Variovorax paradoxus: one gene and its partner. The protein of the gene in region 1 binds, or shares a complex with, the protein of each later gene. Links are inferred from orthologs where the notes say so. Each region holds a gene or a part of one and is shown on either strand. Other genes may lie near its edges.

Region 1 (17,031 bases):
GTTGGGGCTCCAACTTGCCGTCTTGTCGGCGGTGGGGGTGGAGGAGCAGCCGGCTGCAAGCAGCGCTGCTGCGCTGAGCGCGATCCAGGAGGGGACCGATAATTTGGCGCGAAACATCACATACGGCTTTCGTGAAACAGTTGCCTTCAATTATATCGACCGACCCCCTGGACCTGGCGCCTGAAACAGCCGAGGGCGAGGAGGGCGCCGATCCGGTCGAATCCAGCGAGCTGCGGCCCTTTGCCATGGGCGCTGCCGAGCACGGCCAGCGGCTGGACCGCGCATTGGCCGTCCTGGTGCCGGAATTTTCTCGCAACTATCTGCAACAGCTGATCGAAGCCGGGGCGGTGGAGCTGGAGGGGCGCACGGTGCTGAAGGCATCGGCCACGGTGCGGGCCGGGCAGGCCGGCCGCATCGAACTGCGGCCGACGCCGCAAAGCCAGGCGTTCCGGCCCGAGGCCATGGACATCGTGACGGTGCACGAGGACGAGCACCTGCGAATCATCGACAAACCCGCGGGCCTGGTGGTGCACCCGGCGCCGGGCCATTGGAGCGGCACGCTCCTGAACGGGCTGCTGGCGCTCGACCCCAAGGCTTCGCTGCTGCCGCGGGCGGGCATCGTGCACCGGCTCGACCGCGACACCAGCGGGCTGATGGTGGTGGCGCGCACGCGGGCTGCCATGGATGCGATGGTGGCGCTGATTGCAGCGCGAGAAGTCAAGCGGCAATACCTGGCCGTCGGGCACAAGCCTTGGGCGGGCGCAGCCGCCCGGCAGGTCGATGCCCCCATTGGCCGCGATCCGCGCAACCGTTTGCGCATGGCGGTGGTCGATCTGGAGCGCCACGCCGGCAAGACGGCACGTACCCTCATCGAGCGGCTGGACAGCAATGCGCAGGGTTGCGCCGTGCGGTGCACGCTCGAAACCGGCCGAACTCACCAGATCCGGGTTCATATGGCGTCCATCGGGCATCCGCTGGTCGGCGATGCGCTTTATGGAGGCGCGCCCGCCGCCGGGCTGGAGCGGCAGGCGCTGCATGCCTTCAGGCTGGCGTTCGTGCACCCGGTCACGCAGGCGCCGCTGGAGTTCCGCTCCCTTCCGCCCGCGGATCTTGTTCATGCGCTGCAGACCTGGGGGCTGGATTACAATCGCGCCTGACGGCCCGAGGGCCGCGCCGGCCACTCGATGCCGGCCTTGCGTTGCACTCGCCGCGTGCCGGCAACGCCTACTCCTTCCATCCTTGTGAGCCAGCGTCCAACAGACGCCTTTTCCCGGATAACGCGAACCATGAATACGGCGGATGCCAAGCGCATTCTAGAAACCGCCTTGATCTGTTCGAGCCAGCCGCTGCCAGTGCGCGACATGCGCGTGCTGTTCGACGACGAGCTGGGCGTGGACACCATCAAGGTGCTGTTGCTTGAACTGCAGGAAGACTGGGCGCAACGCGGCCTGGAGCTGGTGAATGTCGCCAGCGGCTGGCGCTTTCAGAGCCGGCCCGAGATGCGCGACCACCTCGATCGCCTGCACCCCGAGAAGCCGCCGCGCTACACGCGGGCCGCCCTAGAAACGCTGGCCATCATCGCCTACCGCCAACCGGTCACGCGCGGCGACATGGAAGACATTCGCGGCGTCACCATCAATTCCCTCATCCTGAAGCAGCTCGAGGACAGAGGCTGGGTCGAGGTGATCGGCCACCGCGAAACCGTGGGACGGCCGGCGCTCTACGCCACCACGCGGCAGTTCCTCGACGATCTCGGCCTGGCCTCGCTGGACCAGCTGCCGCTGATCGAAACGCCGGCCCAGCAGGCGGCATTGGTCGACGCGCTCGACCAAGCCTCGGGCAACCAGCCCGGCCTGCCGATGGAAATCGCCAGCGAATCCGATGCCGACGCTTCCGCTGCGACGGATGCGGCGCTGGAAGCAGAATTGACCTTGCCCGGTGCCGAGGGTCCCGAGGCAACGGAAAATCAGGCGCAAGACGAGCCTCAGGCCGCCGAGGCGCACGCCGAAGTGCTCGATGCGGCTGAAGCCATCGAAGCGGTCGACGCCGCTGCCGCGCAATTTGCCGAGGACGCGGCCTCGCCCGAAGAGCCTTCGGAAATTCCCGCCCCCCAGGAAGTCGAGCCTCCCGTTGCGCTCGAGTCCGAAGAAGTCCCGTCGCCCGACGAGACCGATCCCCACGCTGTTTCTCCCGGAAAAACCTCATGAGCTCCTCCGACACCGACGACGCGGCAATCGTGCCGGTCCAGCCCGAATCCGATAAAAAAGCGGTCGCGGAAGTGTCCGGCCCCTCTTCGGATGCCGATGCTGGCGCATCCGCTCCAGCCGCCGGCGAGGGTGAAGCTCCCAAGAAGAAGCGTGCTCCGCGCCGCAAGAAGACCGTGGAGCCGGCTGCAGAGAGTGAAGCTGCGGCAGCACCTGCGGAAGGTTCCGAGCCGGTGATCGAAGCCGCCGCTGAAGCCGCCTCTGCAGCAGCTCCCGCTTCGGAGCCAACCACTGCCGCTCCCGTCAAGGCTGCCGCCCCAGTGGCAGCGGCTGAGCAGCGCGAAGAGCGCCGCGAGGAAGAGGGAGCTCGAGGCCAGTACGACGACGAAGAAGAGGAAGACGAACCCGACGAGGAAGAGGACGACCTCGACCGCGCACGCCGTGCCGCCGAGCGCGAGCAGCGCAATGCGCTGCCGCCCGAGCCGATCCGTTTCGCGGACGTCATTTCAGGCCAGTTCGACGCCGACGAGGAAAGCCCCGAAGTCCCGCCGCTCAAGCGCGTGCTGCTGCCGGAGGCCGACTCGCCCAAGCTGCACAAGGTGCTGGCCCAGGCTGGCCTCGGTTCGCGGCTCGAAATGGAAGCGTTGATCCTCCAGGGCCGCATCTCGGTCAACAACGAACCGGCCCACATCGGCCAGCGCATCCAGTACGGCGACCAGGTCAAGATCAACGGCAAGCCCATTCGCTACCGCATCGCGCCGCCTCCGCCGCGCGTCATCGCGTACCACAAGCCTGTGGGCGAGGTCGTGACGCACGACGACCCGCAGAACCGTCCCACGGTGTTCCGCAAGCTGCCGCGCCTGCAGCAGGGCAAGTGGCAATCGGTCGGCCGGCTCGACCTGAACACCGAAGGCTTGCTGTTGTTCAGCAGCTCCGGCGACCTCGCCAACCAGCTGATGCACCCGCGCTTCGGCCTGGAGCGCGAATACGCTGTGCGCGTGCTCGGTGCGCTCAGCGCCGACGAAAAGAAGAAGCTGCTCGAAGGCGTGCGCCTCGACGATGGCATGGCCCAGTTCGGCACCATCGAAGAGGGCGGCGGCGAAGGCTCGAACTGCTGGTACCGCGTCACCATTTCCGAAGGCCGCAACCGCGAGGTGCGGCGCCTGTTCGAATCGGTCGGCCACGCGGTCAGCCGCCTGATCCGCATCCGCTACGGCGCCATGGTGCTTCCGCGCGGGCTGAAGCGCGGTGCCTGGATGGAGCTCGACGAGCGCGACATCAGCGCTTTGTTCCAGGCATCGGGCGGCGGCGCGCCGCGCCCGCAGCAGCAACGCGGCCCGGGCGGGCAGGACGGTGCCGGCGGCGGCCGCAACGGGCGCAACAAGAAGCGCCGCGGCAACAACCGCAACGCCGGCGGCGCGCAGCAGCAGCCCCGCGACATGCGCGATGACGGCCGCGAGGCGCCCATTCCGAACCCGCTCGGCGAAGGCCGGCCGCCGCGTGGAGAGCGCGGGGGGCGCGGCAACCGAGGCGGTGGTGGTGGCGGCAACGCTGGCATGCAGCCGCAAGGCCGCCGTGGCAACAACAACAACCGTGGCAACCGCCAGGGTGAAGAGCGTCCGCCAGGCGGCGCGAACCAGCCGGATCCGATGAAGACCTCGCTCGGCTACATCGGCGCCGACAGCTTTTCGCGCCAGCGCAAGGAGCAACGCCAAGGCCCAGGCCGCCGTGGTGGCGGTCCGGCGGGCGGAGGCTTCGGCGGGCAGGGCGGCCCGGGCGGAAACCGCCGCCGCGGACGCTGAAAGCCAGCTGCCAGCGCAGCCTTTCGCGGGGTTTTCACCAAGGCCCCGGGCTGCGCCGGTTAAAATCAGAGGCTTTGTCGCCGTAGAGTGCAACATATTCGTTGCAGCCGTGACAAAACACTTCAAAATTAAAGCTCAGGAAGCACTTCAATGGCTATCGAACGTACCCTCTCCATCATCAAGCCCGACGCCGTTGCAAAGAACGTCATCGGCAAGATCGTTTCCCGCTTCGAAGCTGCCGGCCTCAAGATCGTCGCCGCCAAGCTGGTGCACCTTTCGCGCAACGAAGCCGAGCAGTTCTACTCGGTCCACAAGGAGCGTCCCTTCTTCAAGGACCTCGTCGAGTTCATGATCTCCGGCCCCGTGTTCGTGCAAGTGCTCGAAGGCGAGAACGCAATCGCCAAGAACCGCGACCTGATGGGCGCCACCGACCCGAAGAAGGCCGCCCCCGGCACCATTCGCGCCGACTTCGCCGACAGCATCGACGCCAACGCGGTGCACGGTTCGGACGCTCCCGAAACCGCAGCGAACGAAGTGGCCTTCTTCTTCGCCGGCCTCAACGTCTACGCGCGCTGAAGCCGTATCCCGGCTGATTTCATGACCACGGCCAACCTGCTCGAATTCGATCTCGAGGGGCTGGCTGCGTTCTGCGAAAAGCTCGGCGAGAAGCGATTCCGCGCCACGCAGCTGTTCCGCTGGATCCACCAGCGTGGCGCCAGCGACTTCGCCCAGATGACCGATCTGGCCAAGTCGCTGCGCGAGAAGCTCGCCACAACCGCTCGCGTCGAGGCCCTCTCGGTTCTCACGCAGCACGAATCCAAGGACGGCACGATCAAGTGGCTGTTCGACGTCGGCGATGGCAATGCCGTCGAAGCCGTATTCATTCCCGAAGACGACCGCGGCACGCTGTGCGTGTCGTCCCAGGCCGGCTGCGCGGTGGGTTGCCGTTTTTGCTCCACGGGGCATCAGGGCTTCAGTCGTAACCTGAGCACGGGCGAAATCGTCGCCCAGCTGTGGTTTGCCGAGCACTTCCTTCGCAAGCACCTGAAACGCGACGAGCGCGTCATTTCCAATGTGGTGATGATGGGCATGGGCGAGCCGCTGCAGAACTACTCGGCGCTCGTGCCGGCGCTGCGCACCATGCTCGACGACAACGCCTATGGGCTGTCGCGCCGCCGCGTGACCGTGTCGACCTCCGGCGTGGTGCCGATGATCGACCGCCTGGGCGCCGATTGTGCAGTGGCCATGGCCGTGTCGCTGCACGCGCCCAACGATGCGCTGCGCGACGATCTCGTGCCGCTCAATCGCAAGTACCCCATCGCCGAACTGATCGGGGCCTGCAAGCGCTACCTGGCGCATGCGCCACGCGACTTCATCACTTTCGAGTACTGCATGCTCGACGGTGTGAACGACCAGCCCGAGCATGCGCGGCAACTGGTGGAACTCGTTCGCACGCATGGCATTTCGTGCAAGTTCAACCTGATTCCGTTCAACCCGTTTCCGGCCTCGGGCTTGCTGCGTTCGCCGCAGCCGCGGGTGCTGGCGTTTGCCAAGACGCTGAGCGAGGCCGGCCTCGTGACCACCGTGCGCAAGACGCGCGGCGACGACATCGACGCGGCCTGCGGACAGCTGGCCGGCGACGTGAAGGACCGCACGCGCGCCGCCGAACGCATGGCCCAGCGCCGTGCCGTGTCGGAGCGCCCTGTTGTTCTGCATCCGGTTCGAAAGACCACCCCCCAGGAGCACTGATCCAATGAGCATGGCCTTTCCGATGACCACCGCGAGCGCGCAGCGGCTGCTGACTGCAAGCTTTGCCGGTGTGGCCGTGGCGTTTCTGCTCGTGGGCTGCGTCAACACGCGGACCACCACCACCAGCCTGGCCGACACCAGCTCGGGCAAGGGTGCGGAGATCGTCACCGAGTCGGACGAAAGCAGCCGGCAGCGCCGCGCGCGGCTGCGGCTTGAGTTGGCCTCGGGCTACTTCGAGCATGGCCAGAACACCGTCGCGCTCGACGAAATCAAGCAGGCGCTGGTCGCCGACCCCAACTACGCGGATGCCTACAGCCTTCGGGGCCTCGTCTACATGCGGCTCGACGATGCCGGCATGGCCGAGGACAGCTTCCGCCGCGCCATCGCCATCAACCCGCGCGATCCCAACGTGCGGCACAACTACGGCTGGCTGCTGTGCCAGCAGAACCGTTATGGCGACGCGGCCCAGCAGTTCAACGCCGCGCTCGCGGTGCCGAGCTACACCGACCGGGCCAAGACGCTCATGACGTTGGGTGTTTGCCAGCTCAAGGCCGGCCAGCGCCCGGAGGCGGAGCGCAGCCTGATGCAGGCCTATGAGATGGACGCCGGCAATCCGGTGGTCGGGTTCAACCTGGCCTCGCTGCTGGCGCAGCGCGAAGAATGGTCGCGCGCGCAGTTCTACATTCGCCGCGTCAACAACAGCCCCTCGGCCAGCGCCGAGACGCTGTGGCTCGGCATCAAGATCGAACGACGGCTCAACAACCGCGAGGCAGTTGCGCAGTTGGGAGGACAACTGCAACGGCGCTTTCCGCAGTCCCGGGAGGCAATAGCGTACGAGCGCGGGAATTTCAATGACTGAACGGGTTTCGGAGTTCGGCACTTCCGCGGCGCTGCCGCTCGAGGAAGGCGACATCACGCACAAGACGGCCGGCGACATGCTTCGCGAGGCGCGCGAGGCCCATGGCCTGCATATCGAAATGGTGGCCGCGGCGCTGAAGGTGCCGCCGCAGAAGCTCATGGCATTGGAGGCGGACGATATCGATTCGCTGCCCGATCCGGTCTTTGCGCGCGCGCTGGCAAGCAGCGTCTGCCGCGCCTTGCGCATCGATTCCGCTCCGGTGCTGGCAAAGCTGCCGGGAGCGCAGCGCGCGCCGCTGGCAACGGCCGACCGCACGCTCAAGAGCAATATCGTTTCCGGTACGCCGCGCTGGAACGGCAGCCGCTCCAACGGTCTTCCATCGCGCGCATTGCTGATCGTCGTCGCTTTGCTGCTGGTGGGGGCAGCGGTGCTGTTCTGGCTGCCGCAGTCGGCTTTCGACCAGGTCGGCGCCGCCGTCTCGCGTTGGACGGCGCGCGGCGAAACCGAAACAGGCTCGGTTACCGAGGCGCCTGCAGTCGCAGCGGCTCCAGGCGGAGCCTCCGTCATCGAGAACGCACCGGTGTCGCCTGTGCCGCCTGCGGCAACCGGCCCGGCGAATGCGGCGCCCGGAACGCCTGCGGCAGCACCTGCCGCACCGGGTGCGCCATCCGCCACGGCCTTGCCAGCAGCCAATGCAGCTGCCACCGTTGCGGCGCCGTCTGCCGCTGCCGGCGGAGGCCAGCCGCTGGTCTTCGTCGCTCGCGAAGACTGCTGGATCACGGTGACGGAGGCGGGCGGCAAGCAGTTGCTGCGGCGCATCGTGCAAGCCGGCGAAACCGTGGGGTTGTCCGGCGCGCTGCCGCTGTCGGTGGTGGTCGGGCGCGCTTCGGCGGTCGATGTGCAAGTGCGCGGAAAGCCCTACGATCTGAAGCCGGTCACGCGCGGCGGCGGCGTGGCGCGTTTCGAGGTGACATCTTGAGCGACTGCACTCCTCAACCCATTGAATCGGCGGCGCCGAAGGCGCGCCGCTCGCGCCAGGCCCAGGTGGTCTGGGGTGCGCGCACCGTCACGGTCGGCGGCGACGCGCCCGTGCGCGTGCAATCGATGACCAACACCGACACGGTCGATGCCATCGGCACGGCCATCCAGGTGAAGGAGCTCGCCACCGCGGGTTCGGAAATGGTGCGCATCACGGTCAACACGCCCGAGGCCGCGGCCCAGGTGCCCTACATCCGCGAGCAGCTCGACCGCATGGGCATCGACGTGCCGCTGATCGGCGACTTTCATTACAACGGGCATCGCCTGCTGACCGACTATCCGGCCTGCGCCGAGGCGCTCAGCAAGTACCGCATCAATCCCGGCAACGTGGGCAAGGGCGACAAGCGCGACCGCCAGTTCGGCCAGATGATCGACGCGGCCATGCGGTGGAACAAGCCCGTGCGCATTGGCGTGAACTGGGGCAGCCTCGACCAGGAACTGCTTGCCAGCCTGATGGACATCAACAGCCAGCGCGCCGAACCGTGGGACGCCAAGCAGGTGATGTACGAGGCGCTGATCACCTCGGCCATCGAATCCGCCAAGTTGGCCGAATCGATGGGCATGGCCGGCAACCAGGTCATCCTGTCGTGCAAGGTGAGCGGTGTGCAAGACCTGATCTCGGTGTATCGCGAGCTTGCCCGTCGCTGCGAATACCCGCTGCACCTCGGCCTCACCGAAGCCGGCATGGGCACCAAGGGCACGGTGGCCTCGGCCACGGCGCTTTCGATCCTGCTGCAAGAGGGCATCGGCGACACGATTCGCGTGTCGCTCACGCCGCAGCCGGGCGAGTCGCGCACGCAAGAGGTGCTGATCGCCAATGAAATTCTCCAGGCGCTGGGCCTGCGGGTGTTCGTGCCGAGCGTGACGGCCTGCCCGGGCTGCGGCCGCACCACGAGCACCACTTTCCAGGAACTCGCCAAGCAGATCGACGATTACCTGCGCATGCAGATGCCGGTGTGGCGCAAGAAATATCCGGGGGTCGAAACCATGAAGGTGGCCGTCATGGGCTGCATCGTGAACGGCCCCGGCGAAAGCAAGCATGCCGACATCGGCATCAGCCTGCCCGGCACCGGCGAAGCACCTGCGGCGCCGGTCTTCATCGACGGCGAAAAGGCCCTCACGCTGCGCGGCGACAATATCGCCAACGAGTTCCATCAGCTCGTCGAAAACTACATCGAAAAGCGCTTTGGCGGCGAGCACGCCGCCGTGGCCTGACACCTCCGCAGACTCATGGCTGAAAAATTGAATGCCGTCAAAGGCATGAACGACATATTGCCGTCCGAATCGGCGCGCTGGGAGTGGCTGGAGGCCACCGTGCGCGACCTGATGGGGCGCTTTGCATACCGCAACGTGCGCACGCCGATCCTGGAGCGCACGGCCTTGTTCGTGCGCGGCATCGGCGAGGTGACCGACATCGTCGAGAAGGAGATGTACTCCTTTGAAGATCGCGCCGACAAGCACGGCAAGTTCGAGCATCTCACCATGCGTCCCGAGAACACCGCCGGCCTGGTGCGCGCGGTGATCGAGCACAACATGCTGTACGAAGGCCCCAAGCGGCTCTGGTACACCGGACCGATGTTCCGCCGCGAGAACGTGCAGCGTGGACGCTTCCGCCAGTTCCACCAGATCGGCGCGGAAGCCCTGGGCTTTGCAGGCCCTGACGTCGATGCGGAGCTGATCCTGCTGGCCAATGCGCTCTGGAAGGCCATTGGCTTGACCGACGTGCGGCTCGAACTCAACAGCCTGGGCCAACCCGCCGAGCGCGCGCTGCACCGCGCCCAACTCATTGCCCATTTCGAGAAGCATGCCGACAAGCTCGACGAGGACGGCAAGCGCCGCCTGCACAGCAATCCGCTGCGCATTCTCGACACCAAGAATCCGGCCATGAAGGACGTCGTCGAATCGGCACCGAAGCTGATCGACTTTCTCGGGGCTGAATCGCTTGCGCACTTCGAGGGACTGCAAGCCATCCTCAAGGCCAACGACATCGCATTCACGATCAACCCGCGTTTGGTGCGCGGACTCGACTACTACAACCTCAGCGTGTTCGAGTTCGTGACCGACCGGCTGGGTTCGCAGGGGACGGTGTGTGCCGGCGGCCGCTACGACGACCTGATTGCGCAAATCGGCGGCAAGCCGGCGCCGGCCGTGGGATGGGCAATGGGCGTCGAGCGCGTGCTCGATCTGCTGAAGGAGCAGGGCGCCGAGGTTTCCGCGCCCGCACCCGATGCCTATGCCGTGGTGCCTGATGCCGCGTCGATGCCTGTTGTGTTGCGTACCCTGCAGCAGTTGCGTGAGTCGGGTGTCAGCGTGCAGATGCATGCGGCCACGGCGGACGGCCTGAGCAGCTTCAAGGCACAGATGAAGAAAGCCGATGCCAGTGGCGCCACCTATGCGCTGATTTTCGGCGCCGATGAACTTGCGCGCGGCGAAGTGACTCTCAAGTCGTTGCGCGACGGAAGCGGTGCGCAGAGCGCCCGCGCTCTTGCCGAAGTGGCCACCTGGGCCGCCACCCTACAATCGCCGGCTCCCAACACCTGATACGCATGGCAACCCATCTCGATCTCGACGAACAGGAACAGCTCGACCAGCTCAAGCATTTCTGGAACACCTACGGCACCCTGATCACCTGGGTGGTATTGCTTGCGGCCGGAGCCTTCGTGGCCTGGAACGGCTGGCAATATTTCCAGCGCAGCAAGGCGGCGCAAGCCGCAGCGCTCTACGACGAGGTCGAGCGCAGCGCGCAGTCCGGCGACGTGGAACGCATCCAGCGCGTGCTGGGCGACATGAAAGAGCGCTTCGCCAAGACGGCCTATGCGCAGCAGGCCGGCCTTCTCGCCGCCAAGGCGCTGTACGAGAAGGGCAATCTGGACGCTTCGCGCGCAGCCCTTGGCTGGGTTGCCGAAAGCGCTGTCGATCCGGGCTACAAGGCGGTGGCCAAGCTCCGGCTGGCGGCCGAACTGCTCGACAGCAAGTCGTATGACGAAGCGCTCAAGCAACTCTCCGGCGACGTGCCCAGGGAATTCGAGCCGCTCGTGGCCGATCGCAAGGGCGACATCTACATGGCCCAGGGCAAGCGCAACGAAGCGCAGGCCGAATACCGCAAGGCCTGGACCGGCCTTGGCGCGACGTCCGACTACCGGCGCCTCGTCGAATTCAAGCTCAATGCCTCCGGCGTCGATCCGAAGAGCCTGGCACCCGTGATCACGGTCACGCCGGCAGCCCCCCAAAAATCCTGATCGCATCGCATTATGAATTTCAAGCGTTTCATGCCTGAGTCGTCTGTCCTGCGTGCGGGTTCGGCTATTGTTCTGGCCGCCATGTTGGCCGCCTGCTCCGGCACCAGCAAGCCCAAGCCCGCCGAATTGCCGCCGAATCCCGCCTTGTTTGGGGTGCGCCAGGCCTGGAACGTGCGCATTCCCGCCGTGAGCTTCCCGCTCGCAGTCGATGTCAGCGGCGACATCGTGACCGTGGCGGGCACCGACGGCACCGTGGTCGCCATCGATGCCCGTGCCGGCCGCGAAACATGGCGCGGCAACGTCGGCGCCAAGCTGGCGGCAGGCGTCGGCAGCGACGGTTCGCTGGCCGCTGTCGTCACCGCTGACAACGAACTGGTCGCCATCGAAGGCGGCAAGGTCCTCTGGAAGCAGCGCCTCTCGGCCCAGGCCTTTACCGCGCCTCTGGTGGCTGGCCGGCGTGTCTTCGTGCAAACGGCCGACCGCAGCATCAGCGCCTGGGATGGCCAGAGCGGCCGCCGCCTCTGGCTGCAGCAGCGCACCGCCGAAAACCTGGTGCTCAAGAAGTCGGGCGTGCTGATCGCGGTGGGCGACACGCTGGTGTCGGGCATCGGCGGCCGCCTGGTCGGCATGAACCCGGGCAACGGCACTTCGCGCTGGGAAGCGCCGATTGCCGCACCTCGCGGCACCAACGACGTCGAGCGCCTGGTCGACCTGACCGGCAGCGTGAGCCGTGTCGGTGACACCGTCTGCGCCCGGGCCTACTACGCCAACGTCGGCTGCGTCGACACCATTCGCGGCCAGCTGCTCTGGACCAAGCCGGCTTCCGGCGCCGAAGGCGTGAGCGGCGACGAAAGCTTTGTGTACGGCACCGAATCGGACGGCAGCGTCACGGCATGGCGCCGCGCCGATGGTGAGCGCGCCTGGCAATCGACGCGCTTCAAGAACCGCGTCCTGACCGGCCCGCTGGCCGTGGGGCGTTCGCTCGTCATTGGCGAAAGCACCGGAACGCTGCACTTCGTCTCGCGCGAAGACGGCTCACTGCTCAATCGCGTCACGCCCGACGGCTCCGCCATCGGCGTCACCCCGGTGATGGCCGGCAATACGGTTGTCGTCGTGACGGCCAACGGCGGTGTGTTTGGCTATCGCCCTGAATAACTTTCTCGAAGGCCCGCCCATGAAAACCGCGCCAATGAAAGGCCGGCCATGAAGCCGGTCGTGGCCCTGGTCGGGCGTCCCAACGTCGGCAAGTCGACCCTTTTCAACCGCCTGACGCAGACGCGCGACGCCATCGTCGCCGACTTTGCGGGGCTCACGCGCGACCGCCACTACGGCAACGGCCGGCTGGGCAAGCACGAGTTCATCGTGATCGACACCGGCGGCTTCGAGCCCGATGCCGGCAGCGGCATCTACAAGGAAATGGCCAAGCAGACGCGGCAGGCCGTGGCCGAGGCCGACGTGGTGATCTTCGTCGTCGACGCGCGCGAAGGCCTTTCGGCGCAAGACCACGACATTGCCAACGAATTGCGCAGGCTGGGCAAGCCGTGCGTGCTGGCGGCCAACAAGGCTGAAGGCATGCATGACGGCACCAAGCTCGTCGACTTCTACGAGTTGGGCTTTGGCGACGTGCACGGCGTTTCCGCCGCGCACGGGCAGGGCATGCGCGACCTGGTCGAACTGGCGCTCGCGCCGCTCAACCTGCCGGATCCCGAAGACGACACCGACGAAGACGACGTCAACAAGCCGATCAAGCTGGCCGTGGCCGGACGGCCCAACGTCGGCAAGTCCACGCTGATCAACACCTGGCTTGGCGAAGAGCGCCTGGTGGCCTTCGACATGCCGGGCACCACACGCGATGCCATTTCGGTGCCGTTCGAGCGTAACGGCCAGCGCTTCGAGCTCATCGACACGGCCGGCCTGCGCCGCAAGGGCAAGGTGTTCGAAGCAATCGAGAAGTTCTCGGTGGTCAAGACGCTGCAGGCCATCGAGTCGGCCAACGTGGTGCTGTTGCTGCTCGATGCCACCCAGGGCGTGACCGACCAGGACGCGCACATTGCCGGCTACATCCTCGAAAGCGGACGGGCGGTGGTGATTGCCATCAACAAGTGGGACGCGGTCGACAGCTACCAGCGCGAGCAGATCCAGCGCCAGATCGAAACCCGCCTGCCGTTCCTCAAGTTCGCATCGCTGCATTTCATCTCGGCCATCAAGCGCCAGGGTCTCGGCCCGGTATGGCAGGCGATTGCGCAGGCCCATAAATCGGCCACCCGCAAGATGTCCACACCCGTGCTGACCCGGCTGCTGCTGGAGGCGGTGCAGTTCCAGTCGCCCAAGCGCGCGGGCATGTTCCGCCCCAAGCTGCGCTATGCGCACCAGGGCGGCATGAACCCGCCGGTGATCATCATTCACGGCAATTCGCTGGAGCACGTGACCGAGGCGTACAAGCGCTTTCTCGAAGGGCGCTTCCGCAAGGAATTCGACCTCGTGGGCACGCCCTTGCGCATTCAGTTCAAGAGCTCGCAGAATCCCTTTGCGGACAAGGACGACTGAGCGCGCTTGTCGACCGATGGCAGCCGATGAGCTGCGGCTGCGCTGGAAGTTCCGGCTTTTGAGAGACGTTATTTTTCAAAGGCTTTTGACCCCGCCTGCTGCGGCGCAGAAACCCTGTGTTAAGGTCATCTCTCCAACAACTACTCTTGAACACGGAGAATATCGTGAGCAATAAAGGGCAACTTCTACAAGACCCGTTTCTGAACACCCTGCGTCGCGAGCATGTGCCGGTTTCCATTTACTTGGTGAACGGTATCAAGCTGCAGGGCCAGATCGAGTCTTTCGACCAGTACGTCGTGTTGCTTCGCAACACGGTGACACAAATGGTCTACAAGCACGCCATTTCCACTATCGTGCCGGGTCGTGCCGTCAACTTCTCGGCTGCCGAGAACGACGACGCCGCAGCCTGATCGCGCGGAGCGCGGCGGTACCCACCGCCGCGCTTTTTCCATATTTGATCCCGCTTGTCTGAACTGAACTCCCGCCAGGAAGGCGCCGCCGTTCTCGTCGGCGTCGATTTCGGGCTGCCCCATTTCGACAGCGAACTCGAGGAACTCGGCCTGCTCGCACAGACCGCGGGCCTGGAGCCTGTCGCCCGACTCATCTGCAAACGCAAGGCGCCCGACGCAGCGCTCTTCGTCGGAAGCGGCAAAGCCGATGAAATCAAGGAACTGGCTGCAATGCACCAGGCCAGCGAGGTCATCTTCGACCAGTCGCTGAGCCCCGCGCAGCAGCGCAATCTCGAGCGCCAGCTCGACGTGGCGGTGTATGACCGCACCTTCCTTATTCTGGAAATCTTCGCGCAGCGTGCCCGCTCCCATGAGGGCAAGCTCCAAGTCGAGCTGGCGCGACTGCAATACCTCAGCACGCGCCTGGTTCGCCGCTGGTCCCACCTGGAGCGCCAGACTGGCGGCGCCGGTGTGCGAGGCGGCCCCGGTGAAAAGCAGATCGAGCTCGACCGCCGGATGATCAGCGAGTCGATCAAGCGCACGCGCGAGCGCCTCGCCAAGGTGCAGAAGCAGCGCGGAACGCAGCGCCGCCAGCGCGAGCGCCGCGAGACCTTCAACATCTCGCTCGTGGGCTATACCAACGCAGGCAAGTCTTCGCTGTTCAATGCACTGGTGAAAGCCCGCGCGTATGCGGCCGACCAGCTTTTTGCAACGCTCGACACCACCACGCGCAACCTGTACCTGGGCGACGCCCGCCGGCAGGTTTCCATTTCAGACACCGTCGGCTTCATTCGCGACTTGCCTCACGGCCTGGTCGACGCGTTCAAGGCCACCCTGCAAGAGGCGGTCGACGCCGACTTGCTCCTGCACGTGGTCGATGCCTCCAACCCGCATTTCCCCGAGCAGATGGCCGAAGTGCAGTCGGTTCTTCGCGACATCGGGGCCGATGCCGTTCCGCAGCTTCTGGTGTTCAACAAGCTCGACGCCCTTGAAACTGCACAGCATCCGCTGCATCTGCAGGACGAGATGGAAATCGACGGCGTGCAGGTTCCGCGCATCTTCCTGAGTGCGCGAAGCGGCGAGGGCGTTCCCCTGCTGCGAGCCGAACTGGCCCGCCGGTCGGGTTCCGTGGGCGATACGATGACCCCAGAAGCCGACACTGAATTGCACGATACCGCCAATTGATTGGGCACAATCCCGCCACTGACAAGAGAACGAAGCGAATGAATGCAAAGCCAGCGTGGAGAGGGTTTCTGGGCATGTTCAACCTGAACGATGGCCGGTGGGGGCGTGGCGATGAGCCCGCATCCAACGGCGACCGCCCGACCGGCAACCGACCTCCCGACGCAGACCCACCGGGCGCCCCGACGCCCCCGCCTTCGGGCAACAGCAACCAGAACAACGGCAACCGCCCTCGCGGGCAGGGCCCCAACCAGGGGCCGCCGGATCTCGACGAACTCTGGCGCGACCTCAATCGCAAGCTCGGCGGCTTCTTCGGTGGCAAGGGTGGCGGCAACCGCCCCAGCGGCAACGATGGCGGCGGTAACGGCTACAGGCCCGACATGAAGAATGCGGGCTTCGGCATCGGCCTCGTGGCCATCGTGGCCGTTCTCATCTGGCTGGGTACCGGCTTCTTCATCGTGAACGAAGGCCAGCAGGCCGTGGTTACCCAATTCGGCCGCTACAAGGCGACGGTGGGCGCGGGCTTCAACTGGCGCCTGCCGTACCCGATCCAGCGCCACGAAGTTGTCGTGGTCACGCAGATCCGTTCCACCGACGTGGGCCGCGACGCCATCGTGCGCACGACGGGCCTGCGCGAGTCGGCCATGCTGACCGAGGACGAGAACATCGTCGAAATCAAGTTTGCCGTGCAGTACCGCCTGAGCGATGCGCGCGCCTACCTGTACGAGAGCAAGTCGCCCACGGAAACGGTGGTGCAAGTGGCCGAAACCGCCGTGCGCGAAGTGGTCGGCAAGATGAAGATGGATGCGGCCCTTGCCGAGGAGCGCGACCAGATCGCGCCTCGCGTGCGCGCGCTGATGCAGACCATCCTCGACCGCTACAAGGTCGGCGTCGAGGTGGTCAACATCAACTTGCAGCAGGGTGGCGTTCGCCCGCCCGAGCAGGTGCAGTCCGCATTCGACGACGTGCTCAAGGCCGGACAGGAACGCGAGCGCGCCAAGAACGAAGCCCAGGCCTATGCCAACGACGTGGTGCCGCGTGCAACGGGTACCGCATCGCGCCTGAAGGAAGAGTCCGAGGCCTACAAGGCGCGTATCGTCGCGCAGGCGCAAGGCGATGCAGGCCGCTTCGCCGCCGTGCTGGCCGAATACCAGAAGGCCCCGCAAGTCACGCGCGACCGCATGTACACCGACGCCATGCAGCAGATCTACGCCAGCACCACCAAGGTGCTGGTCGACACCAAGCAAGGCTCCAACCTGCTGTACCTCCCGCTGGACAAGCTCATGCAGATGAGCGGCAACAACCAGGCAACGCCGGTCGATGCAGCCAGCCCCAGCGTGGCCGGCACCGCGCCCGCCCAGTCCTCGGTGATTCCCGTGGCCCCCTCCGCCGGCGACAACCGCGCCCGCGACGGCCGTTCGCGCGACCGCGACGTGCGTTGAAAAGGCTAAGAAGAACATGAACAGAATCGGATTCATCGCCTCGTCGATCCTCGTGCTGCTGGTGCTGCTGAGCTCGACCCTCTTCGTGGTCGACCAGCGCCAGTTCGGCGTGGTGTACGCCCTGGGGCAGATCAAGCAGGTCATTACCGAGCCAGGCTTGCATTTCAAGCTGCCGCCGCCGCTGCAGAACGTCTCGTACATCGACAAGCGCCTGCTCACGCTGTCCAGCCTCGACACCGAGCCCATGCTCACGGCCGAGAAGCAGCGCGTGGTGATCGACTGGTATGTGCGCTGGCGCATCACCGATCCGCAGGCCTACATCCGCAACGTCGGCCTCGACGAGAGCGCGGGCGCCACGCAGCTCAACCGCGTGGTTCGCAATGCCTTCCAGGAAAACATCAACAAGCGCACCGTGCGCGACCTGATCTCCGTGCGCCGCGAGGCGCTCATGTCCGACGTGCAGCGCGAAGTGCTGGCCGTGGTGAAGGGTGCCAAGCCTTGGGGCGTGGACGTGATCGAC
Region 2 (12,886 bases), 1.9 Mb from region 1 along the record:
CTCGCAGGAGGCCGTCGCCGCCTGACCGGCAGGGGCCGAAGCGGACTCAGGCCGCGCCGCGAAAGCGCAGCGCCGCCTGCCGCACCACCTCGGCCAACAGGCGCTCCTTGCCCTGCTTCTCGCGCAGCCAGCGCGCATCGTTGCGGTTGGCTTCCACGCTGGTGCGCAGCTCGCCGAGCGCTTGCGTGGCGTTGAGCGCCTCGCTGTGCCATTCGAGCTGCGTCATGGTCATGAGGATGTGATCGCGCAGCGGCATGTGCTGGCCGCTGGCGGGGTCGACATACACCGCGTCGAGCCCGAAGCGGCAGGCCTGGAAGCGGTTGTAGGTGTAGACCAGGTAGTCGTCTTCCGTCGGCTCGAAGGGCTGCTCCTGCAGAAACCACGCGGCCAGCGACTGCACGTAGCCCGCCAGCGCCGCGGCGCGCTCCACCGTGAGCGGCGTGTCGAACACGCGAATCTCGATGGTGCCGAACTCCGGCTTGGGCCGGATGTCCCAATAAAAGTCCTTCATGCTGCGCACGACGCCGGTGCGGGTCATGCGCTCGAAGTACGCTTCGAATTCTTTCCAGCTCAAGGTGAAGGGCGCGCGCCCCGAGAGCGGAAACGCGAACACCGAGTTGAGCCGGGCCGAGTCGAATTGCGTGTCCTGCCCCTGCACGAACGGCGACGAGGCCGACAGCGCAATGAAGTGCGGGATGTAGCGCGACATGCGGTGCAGCATCAGCAAGGCCGCGTCTGCATCGGGGCAGCCGATGTGCACGTGCTGGCCGAAGATGGTGAACTGCTTGCTCAGGTAGCCGTACAGCTCCGACAGCTCGCGAAAGCGCGGCTTGTCGTAGATGCGCCGCTCATGCCACTGCTGGAACGCGTGAGTGCCGCCGCCCACCACCGCGATGTTGAGCTTGTCGGCATTCTTGATCAGCGCCTCGCGAATGGGCGAAAGCTGCGTGATGACGTCTTGCGCCGAATGGCAGATGTCGGTCGAGATCTCGATCATGCTCGAGGTCATCTCGGGCACCACGCTGCCGGGCAGCGGGGTTTGCGCCATCAGCCGGAGCATGTCCTCGGCATAGGGCGCCAGGTCGTAGTCGTGCGTGTTGACGAGCTGAAGCTCCAGTTCCACGCCGAGCGACAGTGCTTCGGAGCGGTTGAAGGGCTCCAGCTTGACCACGCGGCTCGCGGGATCCGAGGGAAGCGCCGGCGAGCGGAAGTCGTCGCTGTCCGCCATGCTGGGAACGAGGGGGGTACTGGAGCTGTCGGGAAAGCCCGTGGACGCGGTCATCGCTGCGTGTCCTCCGTGGTGCTGAAAGCCTGTGGCGCCCAAGGCACCGAGCTCTCGCCCACCGCGTGAATGGCCACGGTGGCGAGCACGGCGCCCATCACTTCCATCAGGAGAATCGAGGGCAGGGCCACCTGCGTGATCATGGTGCCGAGCAGCGGCGAGGCGGTGGTGAAGTTGGATGCGATCAACAGCGCGATCGCCGACAGCGGCGACATGGCGCAGCCTACCCAGAAGGCCTGCTTCCAGCTGGCGCCGCTGCCGGGGTTGGCAATGGCCACGCCGGCAATCTTGGCAAACAGGCGAACCACGATCACCGCCAGCACCACGCTGGCAACGGGCAAGGTCCAGTCGGCCTGCGCCGCCACGATGGACACCAGCACGAACATCAGCATGGTGAGCAGCGATGCGGCCGTGCCGAGCTGCCGCTGCCAGGCCCAGGGCTTGGGGTTGAGCGTCTTCAGCAGCACACCGCCGATCAGCGCGGCCAGCGGCGCGGAGCCGCCGACGTGGGCCGTGAGGGCGGCTCCGGCCGCAATCAGCGCGAGCAGAAGGATCGAGGTGCTCTCGCTCGTCGGGCTCATGAACCGCAGCGCCGTGCGAAGCGCCAGCGCCAGGATGGCGCCGATCACGAACGACAGGCCGAGCACCACCGCCACCGGATAGAGCTTTTGCAGCAGGGTTTGCGGCGCACGCTCGATCAGGCCCGCCTGCGCATAGCCGAGCGCCAGCGCATAAAAGGTGTTGAGCGTGGCCAGCGTCATGGCGCGCTCGGTCACGGGGCCCGAGGCGCGCGTATCCATGATCACGCGGCTCAGCACCGCCGGCGAGGCGACGATGGCCATCAGCGCAATGGGGTTGGCCACTGGGTCGGGCAGGCCCAGCAGCTGCAGTGTCCACAGCACGCCGAAGTAGGTGAGAGTGGCTTCCAGCAGGCTTTGCCCCAGCACCATCGGGTTGTGGCGGAACCAGCGCAGCGGCAGCCGGCCGCCGGCTTCGAACAGCACAACAGCGGCGCCCAGCTCCAGCAGGAACAGGCTGATGCCGCGCAGAGGCCAGATGGCGCCCTCGAAACCGGCAAAGCCGACCACTGCGCCCACGATCGAATAGCCGACCACCTTGGGCAAGCCCAGGTAGCGCTGCACCAGGTGGCCGGAGGCCGCCGCGGCGGCCAGCAAAAGCGACCACAGCACGGTAGGCAGGCCCGCCGAAGGGCGCAGCCACTCGGACCAGAAGCCCAGCAGGTCGTTGATGAAACTCGTCAAATTCATGCAGGTAGAAAAAAGCTGGTGGCCGCCGCTATTTGGCCGGCCGACAGTGTCACGTGGCGCACGCCCAGGCTAGCCCGAACAAACCCGCTAATGCGGGCAGCGGGCCAGGCATGAGTCCGAGCGGAATGGAGGAAGCGAAGCCCGAGATATGTGTGCGCATGAAGATGGCCCGGCGGTGGGCACGGGGCGGCGCCCGGAAAAACGCCGATGCGAGGTTTGTAACGCATGGCAGAGTCCCGGCGGTGCAGGACAAAGGCGTTTTCTGTTCAGCCAGTGCCTGGATGCCCGGGGCCAGCCTAGTGCAACACACGCGATACAGGCGCTCCGCCGATGTCGGCCTCCAGCACGAACATCGGTACCGGCACGTCGAAGCGCTCCCCCTCTTCAGTCACCACGAAGAAGCTGCCGTGCATGGTGCCGCTCGGCGCCTGCAGGCGGCAGCCGCTGGTATAGCGGAACGATTCCCCCGGCGCCAGCAGCGGCTGCTGGCCGATCACGCCAAGCCCTTTGACTTCCTGCGCATGGCCGGAGGCGTCGTTGATGAGCCAGTGGCGCGCGATCAACTGCGCGCCCACCTGGCCCACGTTCGTGATGGTGATCGTGTAGGAGAAGGTGTAGATGTTGTCCTTGGAGGAGGACTGGTCGGCCAAGTAGCGGGGCTCGACCTGGACGCTGAAGGGGCTGTGTGACATGCGCGCGATGGTAACTGGAGCCTTCTCTTGCACTGCTTTCCGGGTTTTGCGCCGGCTGCGACAATCGGCGCATGAGCACGCCGTTCCGCATCGCCCCCTCCATTCTTTCCGCCGATTTCGCCCACCTTGGCGACGAGCTGACCAAGGTCATCGCCGCCGGCGCCGACTGGATCCATTTCGACGTGATGGACAACCATTACGTGCCGAACCTGACCTTCGGTCCGATGATCTGCAAGGCCCTGAAGCCCTACGCCAAGACGGCGGACGGCGAGCCGGTGCCGGTCGACGTGCACCTGATGATCCAGCCCGTCGACGCGCTGGCCGCGTCTTTTGCGGAAGCGGGCGCCGACTACATCAGCTTTCACCCCGACGCGTCGCCGCACGTCAACCGTAGCATCCAGGCCATCAAGGGCGCGGGCTGCAAGGCGGGGCTGGTGTTCAACCCGGGGCTGGGGCTGGAGGCGCTGGACTGGGCCATCGACGACATCGACCTGATCCTGATCATGTCGGTGAACCCCGGTTTCGGCGGGCAGAGTTTCATCGACTCGGCGCTGCGCAAGATCGAACTCGCGCGCAAGCGCATCGAGCAAAGCGGCCGCGACATCCGGCTGGAGGTGGACGGCGGCATCAAGGCCGACAACATTGCGCGCGTGGCCTCCGCGGGCGCCGACACCTTCGTGGCCGGCAGCGCGATCTTCAATGCCAAGGACTACGGCGCGGTGATCTCGTCCATGCGCGACCAGCTCGCCGGCGTCGGCAAGAAGAAGTAAATCGGGCTCAGCGCTTGACCTTGTCGTTGTAGACGCGGTCCGTCACCGGGCCGCGGTCGGTATCGACGGCGCCGCGCTCGATGTCGTCATGGCCCTTGCGGCCCACCTCGCTCGGCTGGCCGTCCTGCGCCTCCTGGCTGTCGGAAGACTGGTCGCGCTCATGCGGCAGGCGCGGCGCCGAATCGCCCCCTTGCTCGACCTTGGTGTTGCCGCCGCCGGCGTCCCGCACCGGATCGTCCGGCTTGCCGGGGTCCTTCGAACGGGGCTTGCTGCTGCTCATGGCGTGTTCCTCTCGGTGTCGATCTGATGAGTCGAGCCTGCATCGCCCGGCCGGTAGCGACGGTAGGACAGCCGATGCGAGCCCTGTAGGCGTGCCGCGCCGCTATGAATCTAGTAGCGTCTTTGCGCACAGGGCAACCCCTCCGCAATAATCGACCGGATGTCTTCCGATGATCCTTTTGCCGGCGCAGCAACCGACAGCCTGCGCATCCACACCTTCGCCTCGCTGAACCCCGGCCCCCGGCTGCTGGTGATGGGCGGGGTGCATGGCGACGAAACCTGCGGCACCGTGGGCATCGAGCGGGTGCTGGCCGAATTCGACGGCGGAACGCTCCAGCTGTTGCGCGGCCAGCTCAGCTTGGTGCCCGTGGCCAATCCGCTCGCGCGACGGCGGCTGCGGCGCGAGGGCGAGCGCAACCTCAATCGCCTGTTCAAGCCCAGCGAGGCGCCGGCGGACTACGAGGGCCGAGTGACCAATGTGCTGTGCCCGCTCATCGAGCGGCACGACGTGCTGCTCGACCTGCACTCGTTCCAGAGCGAGGGCGAGGCCTTCGCGATGATCGGCCCGCGCGACAACGCCGGCCAGCTGGAGCCCTTTGCCCGCGCCCGCGAAGAGGGGCTGCTTGCGCTGCACCTGGGCACGCCCATCGTGGTGGAAGGCTGGCTCGACATCTATGCGGCCGGGCTCGCGCAGCGTTCCGCGGGCACCGCCGTTGGGGAAGACGCCATCGACTTCGGCCGCGGCACCAACGAGTACATCCGCAATTGCGGCGGCTACGGCGTCACGCTCGAATGCGGCCAGCACCAGGACCCGCAGGCGCCCGAAGTGGCGTGGCGCGCCATTCGCCGCGCGCTCACGCTGCTCGGCATGGCGGCGTTGCCGGAAGGCATGGCGGCCGCGCCGCCCAGCCCGCCTCAGTTGCTGCGGCTGGCCAGCGTGACCGACCGCCTGCATGAAGAAGACAGCTTCGTGCGCGACTGGGCCACCTTCGATGCGGTGCAGCGGGGCGAGCCCATCGGCGTGCGCCACGACGGCACGCTGGTCAGCGCGCCGGACGACGGATTCATCGTGTTTCCCAACGCGCTGGCACTGCCCGGCGCCGAGTGGTTCTACTTCGCGCGGCCGAGCGAGCGCGTGCTCGGCTCTGTGGCCTGAAGCATCCGCTCCTTCCCCCTCCGGGGGAAGGCTGGGATGGGGGCGGGCAGAGCGCCCGAATAGACACGCCGCTTGCCCCCACCCCGGCCCTCCCTCGGAAGGGGACGGAGAAATGCATGATCCCTACGGCAGGCGCCGCAGCACTCCTACATCGGCGGGCCGTCGTTGGCGCAAAGTCCTGAGCCTGAAGGAGTGTGTCCATGGCAGTCTCGAAAAAAGCACCCGCGCCGCGCGTCCTGTGGAAGGGCGCGATCAGCTTCGGCCTCGTCCACATCCCCGTGGCGCTGTACTCGGCCACCACCAGCCAGAGCATCGACTTCGACTGGCTCGACAAGCGCACCATGGACCCCGTGGGCTACAAGCGCATCAACAAGAAGACCGGCAAGGAGATCGCGCGCGAGAACATCGTGAAGGGCGTCGAGTACGAAGACGGCGAATACGTGGTGCTGAGCGACAAGGAAATTGCCGACGCGTACCCCAAGACCACGCAGACCATCGAGATCGAGACCTTCGTGCCCGCCAACGGCATTCCGTTTCTCTATCTCGAGCGGCCCTACTATGTTGCGCCCATCAACCGCGGCGCCAAGGTGTATGCGCTGCTGCGCGAAACGCTGCAGCGAAGCGGCCGCATCGGCGTGGCGCGCGTGGTCATCCAGACCAAGCAGCACCTTGCCGCACTGGTGCCCGTGGGCCCCGGGCTGGTGCTGAACCTGCTGCGCTGGGGCTCCGACATCCGTCCCTGGACCGAACTGCCGCTGCCCTCCGAAGACGCCAAGAAGGCCGGGCTGAACGAACGCGAGATCAAGATGGCCGAGCAGTTGGTCGAGGACATGAGCGCCGACTGGGACCCTGACGAATACAAGGACGAGTTCAAGGACGAGATCCTGCGGCTCGTCGACCGCAAGGTGGCCGCGGGCCAGACCGAGACCGTGACGCAAATCGAGCCCGAGGAAGGCCAGGCCGTGGAAGGCCGCGGCGCAAAGATCATCGACCTGACCGAGCTGCTGCAGCGCAGCCTGCGCAAGGGCGGCGGCGCAAAAGCCTCGACCAAGACCGCCGACGCGGACGAAGAGGACGACGACGAAGAAGAGCCTGCCAAGCCGTCCGCGAAGAGCAAGACCACCGCAAAGGCCAAGCCGAAGACCAAGGCCCACGGCAAGACCACCTCAAAGAGCACCAGCGGCAGTGCCGCCGGCAAGCGCTCCGCAGCCAAGTCGGCCCCAGCCCGGCGCCGCGCGGCATGACGGACCGAAAGAGCGACCGAATGGAGACCAAGGCGCCGCGCATCACCCATGCGGAACGCATGATCGACGCCGCCAGCGGCGTGACCAAGGGCGACCTTGCAACCTACTACGCCACCGTGGCGCCGCTGATCATTCCGCACCTCAAGGGGCGCCCCGTGGCCCTGGTGCGCGCGCCCGAGGGCGTGGGCGGCGAGCTGTTCTTCCAGAAGCATGCGCAGCACAGCGACATTGCCGGCATCAAGCTGCTCGACCCCGCGCTGGACCCGGGGCATGAGCCGCTGCTGCAGATCGACACCGCCCAGGCGCTGATCGGGGCGGCGCAATACAACACCATCGAGCTGCACACCTGGAACGCCACCTCGCGCGCCCTCGGAAAGCCTGACCGCATGACCTTCGACCTCGACCCCGGCGAAGGTGTCGACTGGCAGCAGATCCAGGAGGCCGCGCTGCTGGTGCACGTGCTGCTCGACGAACTCGGCCTGCCGTCGTTCCTGAAGACCAGCGGCGGCAAGGGGCTGCATGTGGTGGTGCCGCTTCGGCGCGAGCTTGGCTGGGACGAGGTGCGGGGCTTTTCGCGGGCCATCGTCGAGCACCTGGCGCGCATCGTTCCCGACCGCTTCGTGGCCAAGAGCGGCCCGCGCAACCGCGTGGGCAAGATCTTCGCGGACTACCTGCGCAACGGTTTCGGCGCAACCACGGCCAGTGCCTGGTCGGCGCGCGCGCGTCCGGGCATGGGCGTGTCGGTGCCGCTGGCGTGGGAAGAACTGCCCGATCTGGGCAGCGCCGCCCACTGGACGGTGGCCACCATTGCCGAACGCGTCAGCGTGGGAAACACGCCTTGGGACGCCATGGAGAGCAGCCGAACGGGGCTTCGGGCCGCCATGGAGATGCTGGGCTACATGCCCTCGTGAAGCCGCTGCGCTTGCCGGGCTGCCCTATTGCAGCACTTCGGCCGTCGTTACTTCGAAGCGCTGCAACGAGTTGGCGCCGAACACCATGGTGATCGGCACGTCGGCCGCGTCGCGCCCGCGCGCAATCACGATGCGGCCGATGCGGGGCACGTTGTGCCGCGCATCGAAGGTGTACCAGCGGTCGCCCAGGTACACCTCGAACCAGGCGCTGAAGTCCATCGGGTACGGCACGGGCGGAATGCCGATGTCGCCCAGATAGCCCGTGGCATAGCGGGCCGGAATGTTCATGCAGCGGCACAGCGTGATGGCCAGGTGCGCGAAGTCCCTGCACACGCCCGTGCGCTCGCGAAAGCCTTCGAGTGCCGTGCGCGTGGCGCGTGCGGCCTGGTAGTCGAAGCGCAGGTGCTCGTGCACGAAATCGCAGATGGCCTGCACGCGATGCCAGCCGGGCGTCACGCGCGAAAAGTTGTTCCATGCGAACTGCAGCAGTTCGCTGTCCACTTCGCAATAGCGGCTGGGCAGCAAAAAGCGCAGCGTCGACACCGGCAGGTCGGCGGCCGAGTGCTCCACGGCGCCGTAGTCCACCGGGTCAGTCCAGCCGGGGTCGAACACCACGGCATGGTTGCGCAGCCGCACGCTCTCCACGCCTGCCGGTATCCGCACCCGCGCGCAGTGGTTGTCGAAGGCGTCCATGTAGTAGTCGGTGTGCAGCGGCGGGCTGATGGTGATGTGCTCGCCGTTCTGCAGGTCGGCCGCGCGCGACGGGTGGACTTGCAGCATGTAGATCAGTGCCGTGGGCGCCGTGACGGCCAGTTCAATGTCGAAACCGATCTCTATCTGCATGTCGTTCTTCCCTCTCGGCCGAGTATGTGTTCTGTCCGGATGTGCAAGCAGGCTTCGTGCCTCCTTTGTTGATGCTATCGGCGCCCCAGTGCCGCGGCATGCGGGCAGAGGCGCAAAGCCGCGTAGGTGCCAGCCCGGCCCTGTCGGCGCGCTCCTACCTTGCGCGCCTCACCTCTCCCACAAGCTGGGGCGAGGCGCCACTACGGGTAACAGACTGCGGCAAACATAACCTTTCGAATCGCTCGCAACGCCTTCAAATCGGCTCTTATCGCCCTTACCGGCTGCAGCGCAAGCATTACGTCTTGTTCAATCTGATCTGCTGGAGCGAATCATGGATATCTCTGCGTTGTTCGATTCACTCACCGGTACTTGGGGGGATGAAATCCTGTTCTGGGTGGTGGCCGCAGTGGCAGGTTTCATCTGCCTGATCGCGTTGGTGAACGTGCTGGACCTTTTTCTCGACAACGAAGCTGACCCCCCAATGAAAGATCCTCGATGACGCCACAGAACAAGGCCGCCGCCGGACGCCGATCTAAGGCCACGGACGGCACCAATGCCAAGCAGCAGCAACTCGAAGGCTTCGCAACCGATCATGCGCCCAATCTGACGACCAACCAGGGTCTTCAGATTCCAGACAACCACAACTCGCTCAAGGCAGGTCTGCGCGGGCCCACGCTGCTCGAAGACTTCATCCTGCGCGAGAAGATCACGCACTTCGACCACGAGCGCATTCCCGAGCGCGCGGTGCATGCCCGCGGCTCGGCGGCGCATGGTTTCTTCCAGGTCTACAAGTCGATGTCGCAGTTCACCTCGGCCGACTTCCTGCAGGACCCCGATGCGAAGACGCCCGTTTTCGTGCGCTTCTCGACGGTGGCCGGCGAACGCGGATCGGCCGATACGGTGCGCGACGTGCGCGGCTTCGCGGTCAAGTTCTACACCCGCGAAGGCAACTACGACCTCGTGGGCAACAACATCCCCGTGTTCTTCATCCAGGACGCGATGAAGTTTCCCGACCTCGTCCACGCCGTCAAGCCCGAGCCGCATCACGCGATGCCGCAGGCCGCGAGCGCGCATGACACCTTCTGGGACTTTGCCTCGCTCATGCCCGAGAGCACCCACATGCTGATGTGGGCGATGTCGGACCGCGCCATTCCGCGCAGCTACCGGATGATGGAAGGCTTCGGCGTTCACACCTTCCGCTTCGTCAACCATCGCGGCGAGAGCCATTTCGTCAAGTTCCACTGGAAGCCCAAGCTCGGCATTCACGGCCTCGCATGGGACGAAGCGCAGAAGATCGCGGGCAAGGACCCGGACTTTCACCGGCGCGACCTGTGGGAAGCCATCGAGAACGGCGACTTTCCCGAGTGGGAGCTCGGCGTGCAGCTCATTGCGCCAGACAAGGCGCAATCGCTCGGCTTCGACCTGCTCGACCCCACCAAGCTCGTTCCCGAGGAGATGGTGCCGGTGCAGCGCATCGGCCGGCTTGTGCTCAACCGCAACCCCGACAACTTCTTTGCCGAAACCGAGCAGGTGGCATTCCACCCGGGCCACGTGGTGCCCGGCATCGACTTCAGCAACGACCCGCTGCTGCAAGGGCGCCTGTTCTCGTATACCGACACGCAGATCTCGCGGCTCGGTGGTGCCAACTTTCACGAGCTGCCCATCAACAAGAGCGTGTGCCCGTTCCACAACTTCCAGCGCGACGGCATGCACCGCCAGACCATCGCGCGTGGACAGGTCGCCTACGAGCCCAATTCGCTGGGCGACGGCAAGGAGTTCCGGGTGGACGGCGGCAGCGTCGGCTTCCAGTCGTACCCCGACGAGATGGAGTCGCCCAAGGTGCGCCGGCGCAGCCCGACCTTCGACGACCACTTCACGCAGGCGCGCCTGTTCTTCAACAGCCAGAGCGCCGCCGAGAAAGAGCACATCGTCGCGGGCTTTCGCTTCGAGCTCTCGAAAGTCGACGTGCCGGCCATCCGCCAGCGCATGGTCGACAACCTCGCGCACGTGGACGAGAAGCTCGCGCGGCGCGTGGCGGAGCCGCTCGGTATCGGTGCTCCCGATGCCAAGGCCGCGGCGGGCCGCGCGGGCTATCGCGAACACCGCATGTCGCTGCCGATCTCGGAGTCTCCAGCGCTCAGCATGGCCGATTCCGGCGACGGCACGATCCGCACGCGCAAGATCGCCATCCTGGTGGCGGACGGCATCGACTCCGCCTCCCTCAAGCCGATCCGCGATGCGCTCGAGCAGGCCGGCGCGCGCTGCAAGGTGGTCGGCCCGCGCCTGGGCACCGTGGCCAGTGCGTCGAAGCGGCAGATCGACATCGACATGACCTTCGCCAATGCGCCTTCGGTGATGTTCGACGCCGTGCTGGTGCCCGGCGGCAGCCTGGGCGCCACGGCCCTTGCGGCCACTGGCGATGCCGTGCACTTCGTGCTCGAGGCCTACAAGCACTGCAAGGCCATCTGCACCGTGGGCGAGGGCGTGCAGCTGTTGTCCAGGCTCGGCATTGCCGCCGACGCGCAACCCGGCGACCTGCCTCCGGGCGTCGTGGTGGCGGCCACGCCGGTTACCAACCTGGGCGACAACACCGCGGCCACGCAGATCGCGCAGGACTTCGTCGCGGCCATTGCCAAGCACCGCCACTGGGAGCGGGCCGACATCGAATCGGTCCCCGCCTGACGGACTCCTTCAGGTAGTCCGTTTGCGCTAGGCCTTCTTGCGAATAGCCGCCGCGGGAGGGCGCTCCTAGACTTTCCCACGAGGCCTGAACGGCGCGCACTTCCGCGGCGTCGACCCCCGCAACCGCGGGCACACGGGCCGCACGCGGGGGTCCAATGACGTGGTTTTCGAGAACGGGATGGGAGCGCTCGGCACGTCGTGCAGGAGCCGCGGGTGCTCTCGGGCTGGCTGGCATTCTCTTGCTGGGGCACGGGCCATTGGCCTTGGCGCAGCCGCAGGCGCCCAACGCCGAGGCCGCGGCCAGCAAGGCCGAGCAGGCCCGGCTTGCCGACACCGACACCTTGCTGGCATTGACCAGCGAGGGCGCGGTGCTCTACGGGCAAGACGCGGTCAAGCTCTCCGGCTACCAGTACTGCAGCCAGGCGGTGGCGCTGGCCGAAGCTGGCGAGTTTCGCCAGAGCGTGCGCGCCGCCAGCAAGGCGCTGCACCTGGCCAATGCCACGCGCGACCCGAACCTGATGGCCATGGCCAACAGGGACCTGGCCATCGTCTACAGCTATTCGGGCCAGCTCGAGAAGGCTGAAGAATTTGCACGCGAGGCGCTCAAGCACCAGGCGCGCGACCCCAAGCTGGTGGTCGGCCCGGTGCAAAAGGTCATCGGCGATGTGCGCACTCGCCGCGGCGACTATGCCGGCGCTGTGATCAGCTACGACGAGGCACTGGCCAACAGCTCGGCCCGCTATGCCCCTCTGGTGCAGGCCTCCCTGGTCAACGCGCTCATCGAAGCGGGCGATGCGGCCAGGGCGCGCGAAGTGCTCGGCGGCATGGCGGCGCCCAAGGACGCACCGCTCACGGCCCAGCTCGACCGCACGCGCGCACGGCTGCTGCTGGCCGAGAACAAGCCGACCGAAGCACGCGACCTGTACCGCGCGCTCACGGCCCGGCAGGTGGGCACCGACACCGAGTACTACCGCCTCTGGGCCTGGGACGGCGTGGCGCGCAGCGAGCTCGCGCTGGGCCAGAAGCAGGCCGCGGCCGACGCCGTGGCCCGCGCGCTCGGCGGCGTCGACCAGGTGCGCGCCAAGTTCCGCAGCGAAGAATTCAAGATGGGCCTGTTCTCGGACCTGCAGTCGGTGTTCGAGCGCGGCGTGTCCATCTACAGCGACGCGGGCGATGCACGCCAGGCCTTTGAAGTGAGCGAGCGCAGCCGCTCGCGCGCGCTGCTCGATGCGGTGCGCGGCCGCGCAAAAATCAACGAACGCGCCGCGCACACCGTCGACCTGGCCACGCTGCAAGGCACGCTGGCGCCCGACGAACGCGTGGTGCAGTTCCACGCGCTGCCCGACCGCCTGCTGGTGTGGGTCGTGAGTCCCGCCGGCATCGAGGCCAAGACGGTGCCGGTGCGCCGCGAGGAGCTCACCGAACTGGTGGAGGTGTTCCGCAACTCCATCGTGCGCGGCCGCCGCGCGGCCATCACCAATGCCGACAAGCTGGGCGCGGCGCTGCTCGGCCCGCTGGGCCTGGCGCCGGGGCAGCGGGTGATCGTGGTGCCCCACGGGCCATTGCACTACCTGCCGTTCCAGGCGCTGCGCCTGGGTGGGCGCTACCTGATCGAGACGAATCCGGTGGCGGTGGCGCCTTCCATCAGCATTGCGGTGCAGCTGGCACAACGCACGCCGCGCGTGAGCGCATCGCTCACGGCATTCGGCAATCCGCGCATCGAAGACAAGTACGACCTGCCCGGTGCCGAAGTCGAGGT

The links.
Region 2: the proteins of hfq (region 1) and katE are in contact, whole or in part, in a crystal structure (PDB 3VU3), measured with the Escherichia coli proteins. The link is inferred for Variovorax paradoxus from one-to-one orthologs.

What each region holds. Positions count from the first base shown.
Region 1 is NZ_CP046622.1:2,447,131-2,464,161, forward strand. Bases 12,542-15,225 are described here. They hold hfq (RNA chaperone Hfq), read left to right. Parts: upstream 12,542-13,602; coding sequence 13,603-13,848; downstream 13,849-15,225. Other genes in these bases: der (ribosome biogenesis GTPase Der), read left to right, coding at 12,542-13,438; hflX (GTPase HflX), read left to right, coding at 13,903-15,072; hflK (FtsH protease activity modulator HflK), read left to right, coding at 15,147-15,225. Outside these bases: GOQ09_RS11500 (outer membrane protein assembly factor BamD), read right to left, coding at 1-117; GOQ09_RS11505 (RluA family pseudouridine synthase), read left to right, coding at 174-1,157; SMC-Scp complex subunit ScpB, read left to right, coding at 1,287-2,207; GOQ09_RS11515 (pseudouridine synthase), read left to right, coding at 2,204-4,006; ndk (nucleoside-diphosphate kinase), read left to right, coding at 4,157-4,582; 23S rRNA (adenine(2503)-C(2))-methyltransferase RlmN, read left to right, coding at 4,604-5,755; type IV pilus biogenesis/stability protein PilW, read left to right, coding at 5,760-6,614; GOQ09_RS11535 (helix-turn-helix domain-containing protein), read left to right, coding at 6,607-7,593; ispG (flavodoxin-dependent (E)-4-hydroxy-3-methylbut-2-enyl-diphosphate synthase), read left to right, coding at 7,590-8,867; hisS (histidine--tRNA ligase), read left to right, coding at 8,883-10,193; GOQ09_RS11550 (YfgM family protein), read left to right, coding at 10,199-10,891; outer membrane protein assembly factor BamB, read left to right, coding at 10,904-12,046; more of der, read left to right, coding at 12,095-12,541; more of hflK, read left to right, coding at 15,226-16,511; protease modulator HflC, read left to right, coding at 16,528-17,031. UniProt on the Escherichia coli protein: RNA chaperone that binds small regulatory RNA (sRNAs) and mRNAs to facilitate mRNA translational regulation in response to envelope stress, environmental stress and changes in metabolite concentrations.
Region 2 is NZ_CP046622.1:561,859-574,744, forward strand. Bases 8,567-11,533 are described here. They hold katE (catalase HPII), read left to right. Parts: upstream 8,567-8,940; coding sequence 8,941-11,127; downstream 11,128-11,533. Other genes in these bases: GOQ09_RS26080 (hypothetical protein), read left to right, coding at 8,777-8,944; GOQ09_RS02685 (CHAT domain-containing protein), read left to right, coding at 11,283-11,533. In the rest of the region: GOQ09_RS02630 (helix-turn-helix domain-containing protein), read left to right, coding at 1-25; GOQ09_RS02635 (YbdK family carboxylate-amine ligase), read right to left, coding at 47-1,228; GOQ09_RS02640 (cation:proton antiporter), read right to left, coding at 1,279-2,550; Co2+/Mg2+ efflux protein ApaG, read right to left, coding at 2,847-3,242; rpe (ribulose-phosphate 3-epimerase), read left to right, coding at 3,314-4,012; GOQ09_RS02655 (hypothetical protein), read right to left, coding at 4,020-4,292; GOQ09_RS02660 (succinylglutamate desuccinylase/aspartoacylase domain-containing protein), read left to right, coding at 4,452-5,447; GOQ09_RS02665 (Ku protein), read left to right, coding at 5,648-6,691; ligD (non-homologous end-joining DNA ligase), read left to right, coding at 6,712-7,602; GOQ09_RS02675 (transglutaminase-like domain-containing protein), read right to left, coding at 7,627-8,445; more of GOQ09_RS02685, read left to right, coding at 11,534-12,886.